4 regions of the Streptomyces sp. NPDC037273 genome follow, and region 4 is predicted to be linked to each of the others. Evidence: riboswitches for the same ligand, from Rfam matches in the RefSeq annotation. Region 4 holds a riboswitch; each other region holds the start of a gene.
The links. Region 4 has a riboswitch for cyclic di-AMP ahead of ACZ7G1_RS35375 (C40 family peptidase). Riboswitches for the same ligand answer to the same signal wherever they lie in the genome.

Region 1 (5,509 bases), on a different contig from region 4:
GCACGTCGGCGCGGATCGCCTCGACCTCCTCGGCGGTCGGCGGGTCGTGGCGGACGTGCCGCTCGGTGAGCCGGACGCAGCCGATGTCGACCGAGCGGGCGGCCTCGACCGTCCGGTTGCCGATGACGAACTCGGTGGAGCCGCCGCCGAGGTCGAAGACGAGGTACTTCTCCGAGCCGTGCAGCTCGCCGGTGGCGCCGGTGAAGGAGAACTCGGCCTCCTGGTCGCCGGTGATGACCTCGGGCTCGACGCCCAGGATCTCCATGACCCCGTTCACGAACTCGTCGCGGTTCTCGGCGTCGCGGGACGCGGAGGTGGCCACGAAGCGGAGCCGCTCCGCCCCCAGCTCCCTGATCACCTCGGCGTAGTCGCGGCAGGCGGCGAAGGTGCGCTCCAGCGCCTCCGGGGCGAGCCGGCCCGTCTTGTCGACGCCCTGCCCGAGCCGGACGATCTCCATCCGGCGGTCCAGCTCGACGAGGTCGCCCGTCTCGGGGTCGACGTCGGCGACGAGGAGGCGGATCGAGTTCGTACCGCAGTCGATACCGGCGACCCGGGTCATTCCGCGGACTCCTTCTCGTCCTTGTCCGCGCACGGCGTGACGCAGGGTCCCTTGGCCCACCACTCGGGCAGCATCGCCAGGGCCTCGTCGCCGAAGGGGTTCACGCCCGGGCCCGCGACCAGCGAGTGGCCGACGAGGACGTGCAGGCACTTGACCCGGTCCGGCATGCCGCCGGCGCTCGGGAAGCCCTCCAGGACCTCGATGGCGTCACGGCGGGAGATGTAGTCCTCGTGCGCGGCCCGGTAGGCGGCGGCGAGCTCCGGGTCGGTGGCGAGCCGGGCCTGCATCTCCTTCATGACCCCGTTGGCCTCCAGGGTGCCGATGGCCGAGGCCGCCCGGGGGCAGGTCAGGTAGTACGTGGTCGGGAACGGCGTGCCGTCGGGGAGCCGGGGCGCCGTCTCGACGACGTCCGGCTGACCGCACGGGCAGCGGTGCGCGATGGCGCGCAGGCCGCGGGGCGGCCGGCCGAGCTGGAGCTCGAAGGCGGCGATGTCCGTCTCGGTGGGCTCGGTGCGTTCGGTCTGCGGAGGGGGCGTTTCCATGTCTGCCTTGCTCGTCAGGTCGTTACGGGCGGTCGGCGTGGTCGACGCCGTCCCAGAGGTTGTCGTACCAGGGTCGCTCTTCGGCACCCTGGTCGGCGCGGGGCCGCTGCTCCGCGTCGGGGTCGTTCACGGTGAAGCCGGTCTCGCCGGGCAGCACGTAGTGCAGGTGCTCGCGGGCGAGGCGGCGGACGTAGGCCGGGTCCTGGAGGCGGGCCTTCTCGTCCCTGAGTTCCTCGACCCGCCGGGCGGCCTCGGCGGCCCGGCGCTCCTGCTCGGCGATCTCGCCCTGCTGGGAGACGTAGCTCCGCATCGGGTAGGCGAGCGCCACGACGAGGGAGCACACGACGAGCGCGAGGAAGGCCGCGCGGCCGGTGAGCCGGGAGCGGCGGGCCTGCCGCCGGGTCTGCGAGCGGTAGACACGGGCCGCGGTCTGCTCGCCGAGCAGCCTGATCCGGGTCGCGGTCGAGAACCGGTCCCGGTCCTTCACGGCCATGTCGTGTCGCCTCCCCTGTTCATACGTACGTCCCCGCACACGGTACGGGACCGAGTACGGGGACGTAGGTATCTAGGGCGTCAGGCGAGCTCAGCCCTTGAAGCGCGGGAAGGCGCTGCGGCCGGCGTAGACCGCGGCGTCGTCGAGGATCTCCTCGATGCGCAGGAGCTGGTTGTACTTGGCGACGCGGTCCGAGCGGGCCGGGGCGCCGGTCTTGATCTGGCCGCAGTTCACGGCGACGGCGAGGTCGGCGATGGTGACGTCCTCGGTCTCGCCGGAGCGGTGGGACATCATGCACTTGAAGCCGTTGCGCTGGGCGAGCTCGACGGCGTCGAGGGTCTCGGTCAGCGAACCGATCTGGTTGACCTTGACCAGGAGGGCGTTGGCGGTGCCCTCCTCGATGCCGCGGGCCAGACGCTCCGGGTTGGTGACGAAGAGGTCGTCGCCGACGATCTGGACCTTGGAGCCCAGCTTGTCGGTGAGGACCTTCCAGCCCGCCCAGTCGTCCTCGAACAGCGGGTCCTCGATGGAGACCATCGGGTACGCGGCGACGAGCTCTTCGTAGTACTCGGTCATCTCGGCGGCCGAGCGGGACTTGCCCTCGAACTCGTACTTGCCGTCCTTGTAGAACTCGGACGCGGCGACGTCGAGCGCGAGCGCGACGTCGGAGCCCGGGGTGTAGCCGGCCTCCTTGATGGCCTCGACGATGAGGTCGAGGGCGGCGCGGTTCGACTCGAGGTTCGGGGCGAAGCCGCCCTCGTCGCCGAGGCCGGTGGAGAGGCCCTTGCGCTTCAGCACGCCCTTGAGCGTGTGGTAGATCTCGGCGCCCCAGCGAAGGGCCTCGGAGAAGGACTCCGCGCCGATCGGGGCGATCATGAACTCCTGGATGTCGACGTTGGAGTCGGCGTGCGACCCACCGTTGAGGATGTTCATCATCGGAACGGGCAGCAGGTGCGCGTTCGGGCCGCCGAGGTAGCGGAACAGCGGGAGGTCGGAGGCCTCGGAGGCGGCGTGCGCGACGGCGAGGGAGACACCGAGGATGGCGTTCGCGCCGAGCGAGCCCTTGTTCTCGGTGGCGTCCAGGTCGAACATGGCCTGGTCGATCAGGCGCTGCTCGGTGGCGTCGTAGCCGACGAGCTCCGGGCCGATCTGCTCGATGACGGCGAGGACGGCCTTCTCGACACCCTTGCCGAGGTAGCGGTTCGGGTCACCGTCGCGGAGCTCGATGGCCTCGAAGGCACCGGTGGAGGCGCCGGACGGAACAGCAGCACGGCCGGTGCTGCCGTCGTCGAGGCCGACCTCGACCTCGACCGTGGGGTTGCCTCGGGAGTCCAGGATTTCCCGGGCTACGACGACGTCGATGGACGGCACGAGCATCTCCTTCTGGGATGTGACGCTGGATGTGACGCAAGGTCGATGCAGGTCGCTTGGGCCTTGCGACAAGAGCCTAACCGCCCCGGAGGCTCCAGCCGGCCGGGCGCCCGCACCCTGGGACGAAAAAGGACCCAAGGGCATGCATCTCGGGACGAAGGACCCCAGATCTACTGGACGGTAACCGTCGGAGGCCCCTCTTATAGGACTCTTCTACGCCCCTGCGCGACGGAACCCGGGCCCTCACACGACGGAACCCCGGTCCGGCGCGCACGGGGGAAGGAGCACGCCGGACCGGGGTGGTCACCGCGGGAGGGTCGTCAGGCTCACTTGAGGTGGAGCTGCTGACCCACGTAGATGAGGTCGGCGTCGGCGACGACGTCCTTGTTCAGGTCGTAGAGCTTCTGCCAGCCGCCCTGGACGCCGTGCGCCTGGGCGATGGTGCCGAGCGTGTCGCCGGCCTTGACGCGGTACTCGCCGTCACCCTTCTTGACCGACTTGCCGGTCGGGGTGGTGACGGTCTTCTGCGCCGTGGACTTCTTGGCGGAGGTGGCCTTCTTGACGCCGGTGGCCTTCTTGGGGGCCTGGCGCTGCTCGCTGCGCGTGGTCGGCTCGGTGGCCGTGCGCTTCGGGGCCTGGGTACTGGTGCCGCCGGTGTACTTGGCACCGGAGAGGCCCACGCCACAGCTCGGCCACGCGCCCTTGCCCTGGCCCGCGAGGACCTTCTCGGCGATGGTGATCTGCTGGGACTTCGACGCCAGGTTGGCGGTCGGGGCGTAGGCGGTGCCGCCGTACGCGGCCCAGGTGGAGGCCGAGAACTGCAGGCCGCCGTAGTAGCCGTTGCCGGTGTTGATGGACCAGTTGCCGCCGGACTCGCACTGGGCGACGCGGTCCCACTCGGAGGCCGTGGCGGCCGACGCGGTGCCCGCGGTCATCAGCGGGGCGGCGACGGCGACACCGGTGACGCCGACGAGCGTGGCGACCTGGGTGGCCTTGGAGGGACGACGGTGTTTGCCCTTGCCGGAAAACAGCATGGAGATTCTCCTCACCGACGCCTGTGAGGTGAGCTGTCGGGTTCGGGCCGGAAAGTTGCCCGGCCGCGTGTCCTTGCACGCGGCTTCACCCCAAGCCGATCGTCGGCCGTCTGTCTCAACGGCCGGGACCGGCACTTACCTTGGGTCCCCCACTCCTGCCTTCGGCGCTTGCGCGACGACTGTTCCCATCGGCCGACGGCAGGATTCGGCGTTTCGGTCGACGGGGCCCGCGGTGGCGAGCGGTACGACCATAGGCACAAGCCCGCCGGAAGCTCAAAGAGGCGTATTGCGGAAAAATCGCCCCTACTTGCCGTCCGGCGGGGGGTGTTTGCGCAGGTGAGAGGTGACGGAGCCAAAGGTTACGGACAGGACACGCCAGTTGAGGCGAAGAGACCCATGTCTCACTTGCCCAGATCCGGACATACGGCCCCGAACTACCCCTCGCGCGAAGCCGGATCCACCGTCAGCTCAAGGCTCTGACCAGGCACGATCAGGTCCGGATCGGCGCCCACCGTCTGCCGGTTGGCGTCATAGAGGGCCGTCCAGCCTCCGGGGAGTTCGTTCGACTGCGCGATGCCCGAAAGGCTGTCACCGGGCTGCACGGTGTACGCGCCCGATGCGCCCTGACTGTCCGTTGTGCCCGAATTCTTCGCGCCGTCAGCCGAGGGCTGCGACTCGACGCTTTCGGCCACCTTGTCGCTGGAGGAGGCATGTCGACCCGATTCGGCCGAAGCGCCCGACTTGCCGCTTCCCTCCGGTGCGGCCTCGCCCCGGTGCTTGCCGGTGCCGGGTGTGGCCGACGACACGTCACCTTCCTCCGTAGCGGAGGAATCGGGCGTACCGGGCGTAACCGACCCGTCCGGGGTGCCGGGGGCCGTCGGCGTGCCCGGGGTGACCGAGGTGTCCGGGGTGACCGGCGCGGAGGGCGTGAGGGGGGCGGAGGGGGTCGGGGCGACGGTGGCCCTCTTCTCCGCGCCGAGCGTGCGGCCTGACGCCTCGGAGGCCGACGGCAGGCCGTCGGTGCGGTTCGACTCGGCGACCGGGCCCGTGGGGGCGGCGGGGACGGCGGTCGGGCCCGGGTCCACGCCGGTGCTCCTGCCGTCGTTCGTCAGGCCGGCGATCGGGGCGCAGGTGGCCCACTCCTGGCTGCCCTTGGCAAGGGCCTTCTCGGCCACCGCGATCTGCTGGGCCCGGCTGGCCAGGTCGGGGCTCGGCGCGTACGCCAGACCGCCGTGGCGCTCCCAGCTGTCCTGGGTGAACTGGAGGCCGCCGTACATGCCGTTGCCGAAGTTGGCACTCCACTGGCCACCGGACTCGCACTCGGCGACCCGGTCCCAGGTGGAGGCGTCGGCGGCGGAGGCGGACCCGGTGGCGAGCAGCGGCAGCGCCATGGCCGATCCGGTCACCCCGGCGGCGACGACGAGGGCGGGGGCCTGACGGGGGCGACGGTGTCGTCCGTTCCCGGAACGCATAGCAGCGCCTTTCGCGTGACGGCTGAGACTGCCGGGAA
Region 2 (5,509 bases), on a different contig from region 4:
GATCGACGTCCTGGTGACCGACACCGGCATCACCCAGGAGACGGTCGCCCAGCTCACCGAGGCCGGCGTGAAGGTGATCACCGTCTGACCTCATTGGTCTGCGGGTGAACCAATCCAGTGCCCGTATTTCCTGGACCCCAGCTGTTAACCCACTAATTACGGCACAGCCGTATACCTTTACGCTCGCCTCCCCCATCATGTCTCCGACGTGCCCGCTGGGGCACACCGTGACACGAGAGGCGGGGCATGATTCCCATCAGCCGCAGGGGGTTCGTCGGCATCGGCGCGGGGCTCGTGGCGGGTGCGGCGCTGCCGCCGGTCCGGGCCTCCGCCGCCGCGGCGGCGGCCACCGGCACCCTCACCGACGTCAAGCACGTGGTGATCCTCATGCAGGAGAACCGCAGCTTCGACCACTACTTCGGCACCCTGCGCGGCGTCCGCGGCTTCGGCGACCGCGCCGCGGGCAACCTGCCCGGCGGATGGGGGATGTTCAACCAGCCCAACTGGGGCGGCCGCCACTACCCCTGGAAGCTCAGCGACACCCCGCCCGCCGGTGGCGTCGACGGCGAGACCCTCGCCCAGTGCAACGGCGACCTGCCGCACAGCTGGACCTCCCAGCACGCCGCCTGGAACAAGGGGCGCATGGACAACTGGGTCACCGGCGTGGGCTACACCCGGACCCTCGGCCACCTCGACCGCGGGGACATCCCCTTCCACCACGCCCTCGCCGATCACTACACGATCTGCGACGCCTACTTCTGCTCCACCCTCAGCGCCACCGGCCCCAACCGCACGTTCCTCTGGAGCGGAAAGATCGACGCATCCAGCAAGGACGGCGGCGACGAGTCGGGCCTGACCTGGGAGACGTACGCCGAGGCGCTCCAGCGCGCGGGGATGAGCTGGAAGGTCTACCAGAACGCCCAGGACAACTACGGCGACAACGGCCTCGCGTACTTCAAGAAGTTCACCGACGCCCGGCCCGGCGACCCGCTGTACGACCGGGGCATGGGCTCGGTCCCGAAGGTCACCGGCTCGACGCCGGACGACATCGCCGCCGCGATCCGCGCCGACGTCCTCGCGGGCACCCTGCCGCAGGTGTCGTGGGTGGTCGCCAACGAGGCGTTCTCGGAGCACCCCTACGCGCCGCCCGGGGACGGGGCGCACTTCGTCGACCTCGTCTACCGCGCCCTGGCCGCCGACCCCGAGGTCTTCGACTCGACGGTGCTGTTCCTCAACTACGACGAGAACGACGGCTTCTTCGACCACGTGCCGCCGCCGGTCGCTCCCCCGGGGACACCCGGCGAGTACCTGGACGGCGTCCCGATCGGCCTGGGCTTCCGCGTCCCCATGCTTGTCATGTCCCCGTGGACTCGGGGCGGCTGGGTGAGCTCGGAGGTCTTCGACCACACCTCCGTCATCCGCTTCATGGAGACCTGGACGGCCGCCCTCGGCACCCCCGCCACCTGCCCCAACATCAGCGCCTGGCGCAGGAAGGTGACGGGCGACCTGACCGGCGTCTTCGACTTCGCGCACCCGGTCTACGGCGTGCCCGCGGGCCTTCCCGGTACGGCGAAGGTGATCGGCCAGGCCACCTGCGGCCCGCTGCCGAACCCGGCGCCCCAGAACAACGCCCTGCCCGCGCAGGAGGCCGGCACCCGGCCCGCGCGCACGGTCCCGTACCAGGTGAACGGCAACCTCGACCGCTTCGAGTTCGGGGCCGCCGGCAAGATCCTGGCCTGGTTCTCGATGACCAACCAGGGCGCGGAGGCCAAGCGTGCGGCCCACTTCTCGATCCACCCGCACCAGCACCGCGACACGGCCGCCTGGCAGTACACCGTCGACCCCGGCGGCACGGCCTCCGACTACTTCAACATCGGCCTGGGCTCGGGCTCCGGCAAGTACGACATCTCGATGATGGGACCCAACCGCTTCCTGCGCCGCTTCATCGGCGACGCCTCCAAGGCGGGCAAGGACGTCGAGGTGGCGGCCCGGTACGCGACCGAAGCGGGGACCGGGAAGCCCGCCCTGTGGTTCACCATGACCAACAACTCGGGCGGCCCCGTCACCTTCACCATCCGCTCGAACGCCTACCGCGCGGACGGCCCGTGGACGTACACGGTGCCGGCGCGCTCCAGCCGCGAGGACTTCTTCAACGCCGTCGCGTACCAGAACGGCTGGTACGACTTCACGATCCTCGCCGACATCGACGGCACCTGGTCACGCCGGTACACCGGCCACATCGAGACCGGCGCGCCGAGCATCAGCGGCTGACCCGCCCCCGTGTCCGCCGGGCGGCCCTTCGGGGCTCAGCCCGGCCGACGCGGGACACGCTCAGCGGCCCGCAAGCGCCGCCCGCGCGATGGTGGCGTCGAGCAGGGCGACGGCGTCCTCGGCGGTACGTCCAGGCGCCCGGTTCCAGGGCCCGATCAGGTCGTGCCAACCGCGCGATCTGAGCTCGGTCATGACCCAGGCCGCCGCCTCGTTCATGGTGTCCGCGCTGCCGTGCCCGAGCCGGTGCGCCGCCAGCAGCGCACCGCAGACACACCGCGCCCCGCGCACGTCGCGCAGCTTGTACGGGGTGTTCTGCCAGCCCCATTCCGTGAGCACGAGGCGCGCGTAGCCCAGGTGGACCGAGGGACGGAGGTCCGCGCGTCCGATACGGCGCCAGGCGTGCAGCCGGTCGGGCAGTACGGCTCCGACGCGGCCCGGCAGACGGCGCTCGACCGGGAGGGGCGGCGGCAGCGCGTGCAGCGCGTCCGCCACCAGCTGCTCCACCGGCACGCTGAGCAGCGCCCGCCAGCTCTCCGAGGGCGGCTCCGGAGCCTCGGGCGCGAGAGGCGCGAGCGGCGTGAGAGGTGTGAGGGGTGCAAGGGGTGCGAGGGGCGCCTCGGTGGTCAGGTCGATGACGATCCGCTGCCAGGTGGCGCTGTCGTACAGCGCGGCGGCCTCGCGGTCGACGGTGTCGGGGCTGGGCAGGGAGATGACGGGCGTCATCCGGCGGCTCCTCGGTCGGGGTGGCTCCATCTTTCAGGATGAATGTCGGGTTTGCGACTTTTGCCCTTGAGTGCACACCCGCCATCGAGCCCTTTTCCACCCACTCCGCCACTAACAGAATTACCGTGCATATTCGGACATTGGGCACCTGGTGATGCGACTCACTTTCCCGGATCCGACGCGGTGATCGAATTCTGCGCAGACCAGGGGGCACAAGGAAGTTGGAGAGCCGCCGGAGTGGGTCGATCTTGAATTCGCCGAATTCGGTGATCCATTCGCCGCACCACCGGACTCCGTCCCCTTGTTATCCGTCGCATTACTGGCCTACGGTCACCTCCATTCGAGCGGATCGCCGAATCCTGCCACCGCTCGAAATACCTCCCTTTTCACCCGACGGCAGGAGCGGGGGACCCACGAATACGCCGGCCCGGATATCCGGAACGGCTCGGGGTGCAGCCGCGTGCGCGCGGCCGGACACCTCCCGTCCGAACCCGACAGCTCACCCCGCAGGCGCCGGAGAGGAATCCGTCATGCCTGCTCACGGTAAGCACCGCCGCCCCCGACGCCGCCCCGTCTCCCAGGGCCTCGCGCTGGTCGGCACGGGCGGGGTCGCCCTCGCCCTCCCGCTGATCACCCCGGCCGTGGCCGGTGCCGCGCCCGTCTCCGGAGCCCCGGAATTCACGGCCCGCGCCGTCGCCGCCCCCGCCGCCGCGGCCCCGGCCTTCGCCCAGGCTCCCGCCGCTCCGGCCGCCGCCCGCAGCTATACCGTCGTCCGCGGCGACTCCCTTTCCCTGATCGCCCAGAAGAAGGGAATTCAGGGCGGCTGGAAGGCTCTTTACCGGGCCAACAAGAGCGCCGTGGGTGACAATCCGTCACTTATTCATCCGGGCCTTGAGCTGACGCTTCGTCGGGATTCCGCGAAGGCCGCTCCCGCCCCGGCGAAGAAGACCACCAAGTCCGACCGCGCGAGCCGCTCCGAGCGCCGCTCCGCCCCCGCCACCACCGGCGCGTCGGCCGCCCAGGCCGCCCCGGTGGCCGCGCCCGCCGCCGCCCCCGCCCAGGCGGCTCCGGCCCAGGCCGCCCCCGCGGCCGCCACCAACTACGCCGACAACCTGGACGGCTGGATCCGCGAATCGCTGGCCATCATGGCCCAGCGGGGCATCCCCGGCTCGTACGACGGCATCCTCCGCAACGTGATGCGCGAGTCCTCCGGCAACCCCCAGGCCATCAACCTGTGGGACTCCAACGCCGCGGCCGGTACGCCCTCGAAGGGCCTGCTCCAGGTCATCGAGCCGACCTTCCTCGCGTACCACGTGCCCGGCACGTCCATGGACCTCTTCGACCCGGTCGCCAACATCACCGCCGCCTGCAACTACGCGGCCGACCGCTACGGCTCCATCGACAACGTCAACGGCGCCTACTGACGCCCGAAGTGCCCGGTGAACCAGGAGGTGGCGAGCTCCGCCACCTCCTCCAGGGCCCCCGGCTCCTCGAACAGGTGCGTGGCGCCCTCCACCACGGACAGCCGGCTCTCGCAGCGCAGCAGTGACCGGGCCCGCCGGTTCAGGTCCAGGACCAGCGCGTCCTCGCCGCCCACCACGAGCAGCGTCGGTGCCCGCACCGCGGCCAGGCGGTCCCCGGCGAGGTCCGGCCGCCCTCCGCGCGACACGACGGCGCTCACATCGCACTCGGGATCGGCCGCCGCCCACAACGCGGCGGCCGCGCCTGTGCTCGCCCCGAAGTAACCCAGCGGAAGGCCCGCGCCCACCGGCTGCCCCGCGACCCACTCCGTGGCCGAAGCGAGCCGTCCGGCGAGCAGCGGCGTGTCGAAGACCCGCGCCCGGTCGCCCGCCTCGGCCTCGGTGAGCAGATCGAACAGCAGGGTCCCGAGGCCGGCCTGATTGAGGACCTCCGCCACCGCCCGATTGCGCGGGCTGTGCCGGCTGCTCCCGCTGCCGTGCGCGAACAGCACCAGGCCGACGGCCCCGTCGGGCACCGCGAGCCGCCCCGCGAGCGTGACGCCGGCGGCCTCGATCCTCACCTCCGAGTCCCGCACCACCGGGCCCCGCGCCGCACGGTTCCGGTCCAGGCAGGCGATCACCTCCGCATCGGCGGTCTGCTCGAAGTCCCGGTAGAACGGCCCGATCGCGTAGAAGATCTCCGGCTCGTGGACACTGACCGTCTCGTCCGCCTCACCGCCCAACCTCGCCTTCCACCCACTCGGCGCGACCGGGACGGCCAGCACGATCCGGGCGGCTCCCCTGGCCCGCACCACCCGGCAGGCCGCGAGGGCCGTCGCCCCCGTCGCCAGCCCGTCGTCGACGACCACCACCGTCCTGCCTTCGAGCGGCACGGACGCCCTGCTGCCCCGGTACCGGCCGGCACGCTCCTCGAGCACCGCGTGCTCGCGTTCCTCCACCGCCGCGAGCGCCCGCTCCCCCACACCGGTGTCCCGCAGGACGCGCTCGTTCAGCACGCGCACGCCACCCTCGCCGAGCGCGCCCATCGCGAGCTC
Region 3 (5,509 bases), on a different contig from region 4:
GCTCGGCCACGAGGTCGTGTGGACGGTGCCGTACGCGCAGTTCGTCCTGCCCGGCCCGGAGAGCGGGGCGGCGGCGTGATGAGCGAGACCCCCCGCCCGTACCGGAGCTACGTCTACGCCTACCCGCACAAGACGGCCTACCGCCCGCTCCCCGAGCGCCCCGGTCTTGCCGGCCTCTGGGCCGGCGAACCGAAGGACGCGCTCTCGCTGTACGCGCACATACCGTTCTGCGAGGTCCGCTGCGGCTTCTGCAACCTCTTCACCCGGGTCGGTGCCCCCGACGAGCTGACGACCCGCTACCTGGACGCGCTCGACCGCCAGGCCACGGCCGTACGGGAAGCGCTCGGGGACCACGAGCCGGTGCGGTTCGCCACGGCCGCCTTCGGCGGCGGCACGCCCACCTTCCTCACCGCCGCCGAGCTGGAGCGGCTCTGCGACATCGCCGAGAAGCGGATGGGAGCGGACCTGCGGGCCGTGCCGCTCTCCGTGGAGACCTCGCCGTCGACGGCGACCGCCGACCGGCTCGCGGTCCTCGCCGAGCGGGGCGCGACCCGGCTGAGCATCGGCGTGCAGAGCTTCGTGGAGGCCGAGGCGCGGGCGGCCGTGCGGCCGCAGCGCCGCGCCGACGTGGAGGCGGCGCTCGGCCGGATCCGGGACACCGGCGTCCCCGTCCTGAACATCGACCTGATCTACGGGATCGACGGGCAGACCGAGCGGTCCTGGCGGGTCTCCCTGGACGCGGCCCTGGCCTGGCGGCCGGAGGAGCTGTACCTCTATCCGCTGTACGTGCGCCCGCTCACCGGACTCGGCCGCGTCCAGGACCCGGCTGCCGCCGACCGGGCCTGGGACGAGCAGCGGCTGAGCCTCTACCGGTACGGCCGCGACCACCTCCTCGCCCACGGCTACGAGCAGGTGTCGATGCGGATGTTCCGCCGCGCGGACGCCGGCCCGTCGGGCCCCGACGACTACGCCTGCCAGACGGACGGCATGATCGGCCTGGGCTGCGGGGCCCGCTCGTACACCTCCGCCCTGCACTACTCCTTCGACTACGCCGTCGACATGCGCGAGATCCGCTCGATCATCGACACGTACACGGAGACGGAGGACTTCTCGCGGGCCCAGGTCGGCTACCCGACGACCGAAGCCGAGGCCCGTCGCCGGCACCTCCTCCAGTCGCTGCTCCAGGCGGAGGGCATGCCGGTCACCGGGTACGAGGAGCGGTTCGGTTCCTCGCCCTTCGCCGACTTCGGCCCGGAGCTGGCCCGGTTCGAGGCGTACGGCTGGCTGGACGCGGACGCCCCGGCGGGGCTGCTGCGGCTGTCGCCGGAGGGTCTGGCGTACTCCGACGGGCTCGGACCCGAGCTCTTCTCCCCCGCCGTGCGGGCCGCGATGGCCGCGTACGAGCCGAAGTAGGCGGTCGTCGTGGATCTCACCGTGCTCTACCGGGGGCCGCTCGCCTCCTGCGACTTCGACTGCCCGTACTGCCCCTTCGCCAAGCGCCGGGACAGCCGGGAGCAGCTGCGCGCGGACCGGGCCGCGCTGGAACGGTTCACCGGCTGGGCCGCCGGGCAGACCGGTGACCGGCTGCGGATCCTGTTCACGCCGTGGGGCGAGGGGCTCGTGCGCTCCTGGTACCGGCGGGCGCTGGTCGGCCTCTCGGGCCTTCCGCACGTCGAGCGGGTGGCGATCCAGACGAACCTGAGCTGCCGGACGGAGTGGCTGGCGGAGGCGGATCCGGAGAAGGTGGCGCTCTGGTGCACGTACCACCCGGGGCAGACGCCGTACGAGCGCTTCCTCGGCAAGTGCCGGGAGCTCGCGGACCGGGGCGTCCGGTACAGCGTGGGGGTGGTCGGGCTGCCCGAGCACGCCGGGGAGGCCCGGCGGCTGAGGGCCGCACTGCCTTCGCACGTCTACCTCTGGGTGAACGCGGCCGAGGGGCACACGTACACCGACGACGAGGCGGCCGGGTGGACGGAACTCGACCCGCTCTTCGCCTACAGCCGGCATCCGCACCGCTCGGCGGGGCTGCCCTGCCGCACCGGCGAGTCGGTGATCTCGGTGGACGGCGAGGGGACGGTGCGGCGCTGCCACTTCGTCAGGGCCGAGCTGGGGAACCTGTACGACGGCTCGTACCGTGCCGCCCTGCGTCCCCGCGCGTGCCCCCTCGCCGTCTGCGACTGCCACATCGGCTACGTCCATCTGGAGACGCTGCCGCTGTACGACGTGTTCGCCGGCGGGGTCCTGGAGCGGGTTCCCGCCGGCTTGGGGGCTAGAGGGGCATGAGGTCGGGGCGTTTGGCTTCGACGTGGTCGCCGGAGCTTTCGCCGCGGAGGCGGCGGCCGATCCAGGGGACGAGGTATTCCTTCGCCCAGTGGATGTCGTCCTTGCGGACTTCGAGGGTGCCGCGCGGCGGGACGGGGGGCCAGGGCTGGTCCGGGTCGGCGGGGACGGGCAGGCCGAGGACCTGGGCGGCGCGGAGGGCGACGCGGGTGTGGCCGTCCGGGGAGAGGTGGAGCCGGTCGTCGTCCCAGGCGCGGCGGTCCTGGACGGACTTCAGCGACCAGAGGTCGAGGACGGGGCAGCCGTAGCGGTCGGCGATGGCCCGGACGTGTCCGTTGTAGGTGGCGATCTTGCCGCGCAGGTGCTTGAGGAGGATGACGTCGCGGGTGTCGAAGCCGGTGGTCACCATGACGGTGCCGACGTCGGAGGCCAGTTGGGCGACCGCGCGCTCGAAGCGCTCGGCGACGTCGTCGGGGTCCGTGCCGGGGCGGATGATGTCGTTGCCGCCGGCGCAGAAGGTCACCAGGTCGGGGGCGAGTTCGCGCGCCCGGGGGACCTGTTCCGCCACGATCTGGTCGAGAAGGCGCCCGCGTACGGCCAGGTTGGCGTAGCGGAAGGCGTCGTGCTCCGGCAGCTGGTCGGCGAGCAGCACCGCGAAGCGGTCCGCCCAGCCGACGTACATCCCGTCGGGCCCGGGGTCTCCGACGCCCTCGGTGAAGCTGTCACCGATCGCCGCGTACGACCCGAATGCGTTCTTGTCTGTTGATCTCGAATCGTCTGCCACGGGAGCACATCCTTCCCTTTCGGATGTGACCTACGCGACCGTAAGGAGGGGTTGACGGCGGGTGACATATGCCACCGATAAAGATTCTCCCAAGCCGGAATACGCCGACGGCCCGGCACAGGTGTGCCGGGCCGTCGGAGGCTGTCCGCCGAGCGGGTGCCCGGGTCAGACGGAGACGCCGTGCTGGCGGAGGTAGCCCAGCGGGTCGATGTCGGAGCCGTAGTTCGGCGAGGTGCGGATCTCGAAGTGCAGGTGCGGGCCGGTGGAGTTGCCGGTCGAGCCGGAGAGGCCGATCTGCTGGCCGCCGCTGACGCTCTGGCCGGCCGAGACGGAGAGGGAGGAGAGGTGCGCGTACTGCGAGTAGTTGCCGTCCGCGTGCTGGATGACGACCTCGTTGCCGTAGGCGCCGCTCCAGCCGGCGGAGACGACCGTGCCGGCGCCGACGGCGCGGACGGTGGTGCCGGAGGAGGCGATGAAGTCGACACCGGTGTGGTAGCCGGAGGACCACATGGAGCCGGAGGCGCGGTACGGGGTGGAGAAGCCGCCGCCGGCGACGGGAGCGACCCAGCCGGAGGAGGAGGTGGAGCCCGAGGACTGCGAGGACTGCGAGGCCGAGGTTTCCGTGGTGGCGGCGGCCGGGGCGGAGGAGCGCTCGCTGCCGCGGGAGGCGCGGGAGGTGTCGCCGTTCTTGCCGGAGTCCTGCTTCGCGGAGCTCTTCGTGCTCTTCGGCGCGGCGGCCTTGGGCGCGGTGCTCTTCGGGGCGGCGGGCGCGGAGCTCTTGGCGCCGAGGGTGAGCTTCATGCCGGGCAGGATCAGCGAGGGGTTCTCGCCGACGACCTGGCGGTTGTCGGCGTACAGCTTCTGCCAGCCGCCGGCGAGGTGGTGGTCGGCGGCGATCTTCGACAGGTAGTCGCCGGGGACGACGGAGTACGTCTTCGGGGCGGCCTTGGCGGCGGCGGGCGCGGCCTGGACGGCGGCGGGGGCCTTCACCTGGGCGGCGGCGGTGACGGCCTGGCCCGGGACGGCGGCCGGAGCGGACTGCTCGGCGGCGTGGGCCCCGGTCGCGCCCAGGAGCGGGAGGGCGACGACGGCGCCACCGGTGCCGGCGACGACGAATCCACGCGTGATGGGGTTGATCCTGGGACGGCGGTGCTTACCCTTCGCGGGCATGGCGAATTCCTCTCCGGCGCCTGCGAGGTGAGCTGTCGGGTTCGGACTGGAGATGCCCGGCCGCGTTCTCACGCGACTTCACCCCGAGCCGTCCTGCATCGCGGGACCGGCGTACTTCCTGGGTCCCCCGCTCCTGCCACGCATGGGATGAGTGCGGATTCCGGGCGGTGGCAGGATTCGGCGGTCCGTCCGGATTGATCGCGACGCTAGACGAGGGGGGTCGGCGTAAACAAGCCACGGATTTTCCGGACTCCCTGACGGGGCGATATCAGGGCGGAATTCCGGTCACCCTCCGTTGATGACGGTCCCTCGGTCTCCTTTTCCCGGAGGGTATTTGGAAAAGACGATCAGGCACGGTCCGTCACGTTTATGACGCTGCTCACGCGCCGCTTGCCATCTCCCCTTCAACCGGGGCGGGTTATGCCGAACGTCTCAATACGGACAGATCACCCATTCCTGTGCGAGGAGGTGCGTGCGGGGCCCCCTACCCGAGATGATTGGCACAGGAACCGATCAACAGAACAGGAGCAGCCGTGACGCAGCAGCTGCCGCAGGTGCCGCCCATCGAAGCGAACGAACCCGAGCTGGCCGAGGTCCGCAACTTCCGGGACGTGGGGGGCCTGCCGACGACGGACGGCCGCGCCGTCCGCGCCGGCCGGCTCTTCCGCAGCGGTCACCTCGCCCACGCGACCGAGAGCGACGCCGCCTTCCTGGCCACGCTGGGCCTGCACACGGTCTTCGACTTCCGCAACGAGGCGGACCGGAAGGTCGAGGGCGCGGACGTCGAGCTGCCCGGCGTACGGAACGTGAACATACCGCTCAACGACCCGGCCGACGGCAAGGAGTTCTGGAAGCTGGTGCGTGACGGCGAGATCTCCCAGCTGCGGGAGATCCTCGGCGAGGGCAAGGCCGCCGACCGGATGTCCGATTCGTACCGGCGCATGATCGTCGAGCGCACCACGGAGCACAGCCGGATCCTGCACTCCATGGCGGAGGAGAGCGTCCCCGCCCTGATGCACTGCGCGGCCGGCAAGGACCGCGCGGGCCTCTCCATCGCGATCACGCTGCTCGCCGTCGGCGTGGAGCGGGAGGCGATCGAGGCGGACTACGTGAAGTCGAACGACCCGCACCGCCGCTACAAGGTGCGCCGCAGCTCCACCTCCCCCGACGCGATGTCGCCCGAGGTGATGGAGCTGCTGAGCCCGCTCTTCGACGCGCGGGTGGAGTACCTGCGGGCCGCCTTCGAGACGATCGAGGCGACCTGGGGCAGCGTGG
Region 4 (5,509 bases):
CTGTACATTTTTTACAGATGGAGGTGCCCGTCATGGATGCTCGCCACGTCCTGCCCGAGTTCACGGAACGGACCAGCCACGGAACCCGCACCCTCGACCCGTACTCCAAGCTCCTGGAGAACCGGATCGTCTTCCTCGGCACGCCGATCGACGAGACCTCGGCCAACGACGTCATCGCCCAGTTCCTGCACCTCGACTACGCGGCGCCCGGCCGGGACATCTCGCTCTACATCAACTCCCCCGGCGGCTCGATCAGCGCGATGACCGCCGTCTACGACACGATGCGGACGCTCTCCTGCGACGTGGAGACCACCTGCCTCGGCCAGGCCGTCTTCACCGCGGCCGTCCTGCTCGCCGCCGGCACCCCGGGCAAGCGCCTGATCCTGCCGGGCGCCCGGGTCACGCTCGAACAGCCCGCCCTGGACGAGCCGCTGCGCGGACAGCCGAGCGACCTCGACCTCCAGGCGCGCGAACTGCTCCGGCTGCGGGCCCTGGTGGCCGGCATGCTCACCGAACACACCGGCCGGAGCCGGGAGCGGATCGACGCGGACATCGACCGCCTCACCGTCCTGGACGCGCCTGCGGCGGTGGCGTACGGCCTGGCCGACCACGTCGTCCTCAGCCGGCGGGAGTCCGCCGGCGGCGCGGCGCGGTGAGCCGGCCGTGGTCCCCGAGCTGCCGCCGCTGCCCGCACTGACCCGGGCCGAGGGCGAGTTCGTCGACGCGTACCTCGAAGTCGTCGACCTCCTGGGGAAGATCAACCCATCCAGGGGTTCGCATACCTATGGGGCACTGCGCGCGGCACAAGCCCTGGTCGGACGGGTGGAGGCGCTGCGGGAAGCGCTGACGCTCATGCATATGCGGGGCGAGAGCGAGGTGCACGCGGACACATTGGCGCGCGCCCTAAGGGTGTTGGACGGCGAGCGCCGGGCCGACCGGGTCACCGTCCCCCGCACTCGGGCGAGTTGACATTCCGGCGTGTCGTGTCGAGGTCCGGTCGGCCGACGCGCGCCGCAGAAACCCTCCCCCGTTCGGCGTAGTCGACGAGTCGACACAGGAAGCGAGCGAGTTGCGCAACCGGTGTACGCATTTGGCGGAATCGAACGTTCCGCCGCAGGTGCGGGGCTCGTCGGCCACACCTGTGAAGATCCCAAAGGCTGCCTGTCCACCCGAATGGATCAGTCGTGAGGAGCCTCACATATCGCCGTTTCAGCTCGGATTTCGACCATGACGTGGGTCAAGATCCCTGACGACGACAAGCCCCCGCCGCCGCGGCGGGGCGGTCCGGGCGGACGCCGAGTCCTGCCGCTGTCCCGGACGTCTGGTCGACAGGAGTGGATCGGCAGGAGTGGAGGACCCGATTTTTACGGGGCGAACGCGCTGTTCCGGCAGCGTGGCCGTCCCTTGGGGTGAAGCCGCAGCCGCGGCCGGGCATCTTCGCCAGCCCGAACCCGACAGGTCATCCTTCGCAGGCGGCTGACGAAGGGTTGCGCATGACCGCGCAGATGCACGTCCCGTCCCTGCTGTCCCGGGCCGGAGCCGTCTCGGCTCTCACCCTCGCCGCCGTCGGCGGCACGCTGCTCGCACCAGGAGCGGCGCCGGAGGCCCAGGCAGCGACCACACACGCGAACAAGGCACTGAGCGTCGCCGCGTCCAAGAAGGGATCGCCTTACCGGTACGGAGCCACCGGACCCACCAGGTTCGACTGCTCCGGTCTGACGCTCTACGCGTACAAGAAGGCGGGCAAGTGGCTGCCCCGCACAGCGCAGCAGCAGTACAACAAGACCCGGCACATCTCCGCGTCCAGCAGACAACAGGGGGACCTGGTCTTCTTCCACTCGGGTGGAAGGGTCTACCACGTCGGCATCTACGCCGGCGGCGGCAAGATCTGGCACTCGCCCAAGACGGGATCCTGGGTGAAGCTCGACAAGATCTGGTCCTCGAAGGTCTACTACGGCCGCGTCCGATGATCACTGCCGGACACTGACCCGGCACAAGGGGGTGCGGTGGCGCCGCCGCACCCCTCCCGCCGGAACGAAAAGCCCGGCGAACCGTCCGAGCGGCTCCCTAGGATGCCGCGATGAGACTCGATCAAGCACTCGTCGACGCCGCCGTCGCCCAGCTGGAGAAACGCTGGACGCCGGACGAGCCCGGCGGCGCCGCGGCCGTCTACCTCGACGACGGCCGCATCCTCACCAGCGTCGCCCTCGACAACATCAACGTCGGCGTGACCCTCTGCCAGGAGACGGGCGCCTTCTGCCAGGCGTACACCCTGGACCGGCGGATCACCGCCTCCGTCTGCGTCTTCCGCGACCCGGAGGACGGCCGCTTCGTCGTGCTGCCGCCCTGTGGCATCTGCCAGGAGCGGCTCGCCCTGTGGGGGCCCGACGTCGAGGTCGGCGTGCCCGACCCCGAGGACCCGACCCGCTGGCAGGCCCGCACGCTGGCCGAGGTCAACCCCTACTACTGGGCCCGCCACTTCGCCGAAGGCTCGTGGCCCTCGCAGCGGGAGCACACCGGGTAGCCGGCCGGGTCAGAGGCTGGGGACCCGGGCCGCTGTCCAGGGCAGCGTGATCCAGACCGTCTTGCCGCCCTCCTCGGTGGGGGTGACGGAGAGACGGCCGCCGGCTTCGGCCGCGAGGGAGCGGATGATGACGAGGCCGCGGCCGTTGTCCTGCTGGACGGCGGCGGGGAGACGCCGGGGCCGGCGGGGATGGCTGTCGGTCACGCCGACGTGCAGGAGTTCCCCGCGGACCAGCCGGACGTCGACGGTGAACGTCGGCGACTGGCCGAAGGTGTGCAGGACGGCGTTGGTGGCGAGTTCCGAGACGATCAGGCGGATCGAGTCGGCGGTGTCGCCGTCGTCGTCGAGACCCCAGCCGGTGAGGACCTCCGCGACGTACCGCCGGGCGGTGGGGACCGAGGCGGGTTCGCTCGGCAGCGTGACGGATGCTTCCTGATGATCTGCCATGGCGACGCTGTCCCTTTCCCGCCGGGATCAGTGCCCCGGATTGCGCTTCGCGTCAGAGTGCCACCGATCGTGCCGCCCCGGGCGGGGTTCCACCAAGATATGTCCCCATCTGTCGCCCGAAGCGGTGAACTCTGCGGCCTGGAAACGCGCTTGGGACCGCGCCGGGCCCCGCGCTCAGAAAGCCGGCGCCGTCCGCAGGATCGTCTCCACCGCCCGCTCGATCTGCGCGTCGGAGAGGTCAGCGCGCGCCGTGAGCCGCAGCCGCGAGATGCCGTCCGGCACCGACGGCGGGCGGAAGCAGCCGACCAGCAGGCCCTGTTCGCGGCAGTCCGCCGCCCAGCCGAGCGCCGCCTCCGGCGAGGGGGCCCGGACCGAGACGACGGCCGCGTCGGGCCGTGCCGAGGTGAGGCCGGCGTCGGTCAGCAGCCGGTGCAGGGTGGTCGCGACGGTACGGGCCCGCTCGGCGAGGCCCGGTTCCCCGGCGATCAGCCGCAGGCTCGCGAGCGCGCCGCCGGCGGCGGCCGGGGCGAGACCGGTGTCGAAGATGAAGGTGCGGGCCGCGTTCACCAGGTGCTCGATCACCCGGGCGGGGCCGAGGACGGCGCCGCCCTGGCTGCCCAGGGACTTGGAGAGGGTGAGGGTGGCGACCGCGTCCTCGTCGCCCGCGAGCCCCGCCTCGTACAGGGCTCCCCTGCCACCGGCGCCGAGGACGCCGAAGCCGTGGGCGTCGTCCACCACGAGCCCGGCGCCGTGCGCGCGGCAGGCCTCGGCGAGCTCGGCCAGGGGGGCCTTGTCGCCGTCGACGGAGAAGACCGAGTCGCTGACGACCAGGGCCCGTCGCCCGGGGTGCGCGTCCAGGGTCTTGCGTACGGCCTCGGGGTCGGTGTGCGGGACGACGGCGGTCTCGGCGCGGGCCAGGCGGCAGCCGTCCACGATCGAGGCGTGGTTGGCGGCGTCGGAGACGATCAGGGAGTCCCGGCCGCCGAGCGCGGTGAGCGCCGCCAGGTTGGCGGTGTAGCCGGAGGAGAAGACCAGGGCCGCCTCGAAGCCGCAGAAGTCGGCGAGTTCGCGCTCCAGCCGGGTGTGCAGCCGGGTGGTGCCGGTGACGAGCCGCGAGCCGGTGGAGCCGGCGCCCCAGCGCCGCGCCGCCTCGGCCGCCGCCTCGGTGACCTCCGGGCGTCGGGTGAGCCCGAGGTAGTCGTTGCTCGCCAGGTCGAGGAGGTCCGACTCGGCCGCCCGGGGCCGCAGCGTACGCACGAGACCGGCCTCCGCACGGCGGCGCGCCTCGGCGTCGGTCCAGTCGAACGCGGTACGGCGCGGGGCCTCGGCCCGCCCGTCGTCGGCCTGTGGCATGCGGCGATCCTTTTGTAGGCAGCGCACAGACCCTAGCGGGAGGAAGCCGAGGTCGGGATGTGGTCATCCACACACCCCGATCGGAGTCGTTTGTTCGGATCCTCCTTGGCCCGGGGCCGGACGGTAGGCAAGGATCTCAGGTTATGGACCTGCTGAACACGCTGGTGGAGAAGGGGCTGCGGCGCGAGCTGCCGACCCGTGAAGAAGCGCTCGCCGTGCTGGCGACCTCCGACGACGAACTGCTCGATGTGGTGGCGGCCGCCGGCAAGGTGCGCCGTCAGTGGTTCGGACGGCGGGTGAAGCTGAACTATCTGGTCAACCTGAAGTCCGGGCTCTGCCCCGAGGACTGTTCCTACTGCTCGCAGCGGCTCGGCTCCAAGGCCGAGATCCTCAAGTACACCTGGCTCAAGCCGGACGAGGCGTCCCAGGCGGCCGCCGCCGGTGTCGCCGGCGGCGCCAAGCGGGTCTGCCTGGTGGCGAGCGGGCGCGGTCCGACGGACCGTGACGTCGAGCGGGTCGGCAAGACCATCGAGGCGATCAAGGAGCAGAACGAGGGCGTCGAGGTGTGCGCCTGCCTCGGTCTGCTCTCGGACGGCCAGGCGGAGCGGCTGCGGGAGGCCGGCGCCGACGCGTACAACCACAACCTGAACACGTCCGAGGCGACGTACGGGGACATCACCAAGACCCACACCTACGCCGACCGCGTGGACACCGTGCAGAAGGCGCACGCCGCCGGTCTGTCCGCGTGCTCGGGCCTGATCGCGGGCATGGGCGAGAGCGACGAGGACCTGGTCGACGTCGTCTACGCGCTGCGCGAGCTGGACTCGGACTCGGTGCCGGTCAACTTCCTCATCCCCTTCGAGGGGACCCCGCTCGCCAAGGAGTGGAACCTCACCCCGCAGCGCTGCCTGCGGATCCTGGCGATGGTCCGGTTCGTCTGCCCCGACGTCGAGGTGCGGATCGCGGGCGGCCGTGAGGTGCACCTGCGCTCGATGCAGCCGCTGGCGCTGAACATCGCCAACTCGATCTTCCTCGGCGACTACCTGACCAGCGAGGGCCAGGCCGGCCAGGCCGACCTGGACATGATCGCGGACGCCGGTTTCGAGGTGGAGGGCGCGGGCACCACCACGCTCCCGAAGCACCGCGCGGACGCGCTCGCGGCGGCGGCCGGCGGCTGCGGCTCGC

Region 1: another riboswitch for cyclic di-AMP. It lies ahead of ACZ7G1_RS23080 (transglycosylase family protein); the one in region 4 lies ahead of ACZ7G1_RS35375 (C40 family peptidase).
Region 2: another riboswitch for cyclic di-AMP. It lies ahead of ACZ7G1_RS15895 (LysM peptidoglycan-binding domain-containing protein); the one in region 4 lies ahead of ACZ7G1_RS35375 (C40 family peptidase).
Region 3: another riboswitch for cyclic di-AMP. It lies ahead of ACZ7G1_RS07755 (peptidoglycan DD-metalloendopeptidase family protein); the one in region 4 lies ahead of ACZ7G1_RS35375 (C40 family peptidase).

The regions. Positions count from the first base shown of each region.
Region 1 covers NZ_JBVJVO010000008.1:320,863-326,371, reverse strand. Annotated here, with positions in the region: gene ACZ7G1_RS23100 (Ppx/GppA phosphatase family protein) at 1-559, opposite strand, end outside; gene ACZ7G1_RS23095 (DUF501 domain-containing protein) at 556-1,101, opposite strand; gene ACZ7G1_RS23090 (FtsB family cell division protein) at 1,124-1,594, opposite strand; gene eno (phosphopyruvate hydratase) at 1,685-2,971, opposite strand; gene ACZ7G1_RS23080 (transglycosylase family protein) at 3,292-3,999, opposite strand; cyclic di-AMP (ydaO/yuaA leader) riboswitch at 4,003-4,176, opposite strand; gene ACZ7G1_RS23075 (transglycosylase family protein) at 4,434-5,471, opposite strand.
Region 2 covers NZ_JBVJVO010000005.1:220,602-226,110, forward strand. Annotated here, with positions in the region: gene ACZ7G1_RS15880 (DeoR/GlpR family DNA-binding transcription regulator) at 1-88, shown strand, start outside; gene ACZ7G1_RS15885 (phosphocholine-specific phospholipase C) at 247-2,271, shown strand; gene ACZ7G1_RS15890 (DUF6197 family protein) at 2,332-2,994, opposite strand; cyclic di-AMP (ydaO/yuaA leader) riboswitch at 3,338-3,520, shown strand; gene ACZ7G1_RS15895 (LysM peptidoglycan-binding domain-containing protein) at 3,525-4,418, shown strand; gene ACZ7G1_RS15900 (phosphoribosyltransferase family protein) at 4,412-5,509, opposite strand, start outside.
Region 3 covers NZ_JBVJVO010000002.1:557,978-563,486, forward strand. Annotated here, with positions in the region: gene ACZ7G1_RS07735 (STM4013/SEN3800 family hydrolase) at 1-79, shown strand, start outside; gene ACZ7G1_RS07740 (STM4012 family radical SAM protein) at 79-1,413, shown strand; gene ACZ7G1_RS07745 (STM4011 family radical SAM protein) at 1,423-2,283, shown strand; gene ACZ7G1_RS07750 (SGNH/GDSL hydrolase family protein) at 2,270-3,064, opposite strand; gene ACZ7G1_RS07755 (peptidoglycan DD-metalloendopeptidase family protein) at 3,230-4,234, opposite strand; cyclic di-AMP (ydaO/yuaA leader) riboswitch at 4,239-4,411, opposite strand; gene ACZ7G1_RS07760 (tyrosine-protein phosphatase) at 4,768-5,509, shown strand, end outside.
Region 4 covers NZ_JBVJVO010000020.1:132,682-138,190, reverse strand. Annotated here, with positions in the region: gene ACZ7G1_RS35385 (ATP-dependent Clp protease proteolytic subunit) at 33-656, shown strand; gene ACZ7G1_RS35380 (hypothetical protein) at 664-969, shown strand; cyclic di-AMP (ydaO/yuaA leader) riboswitch at 1,360-1,490, shown strand; gene ACZ7G1_RS35375 (C40 family peptidase) at 1,494-1,970, shown strand; gene ACZ7G1_RS35370 (cytidine deaminase) at 2,081-2,524, shown strand; gene ACZ7G1_RS35365 (ATP-binding protein) at 2,534-2,971, opposite strand; gene ACZ7G1_RS35360 (8-amino-7-oxononanoate synthase) at 3,146-4,324, opposite strand; gene bioB (biotin synthase BioB) at 4,468-5,509, shown strand, end outside.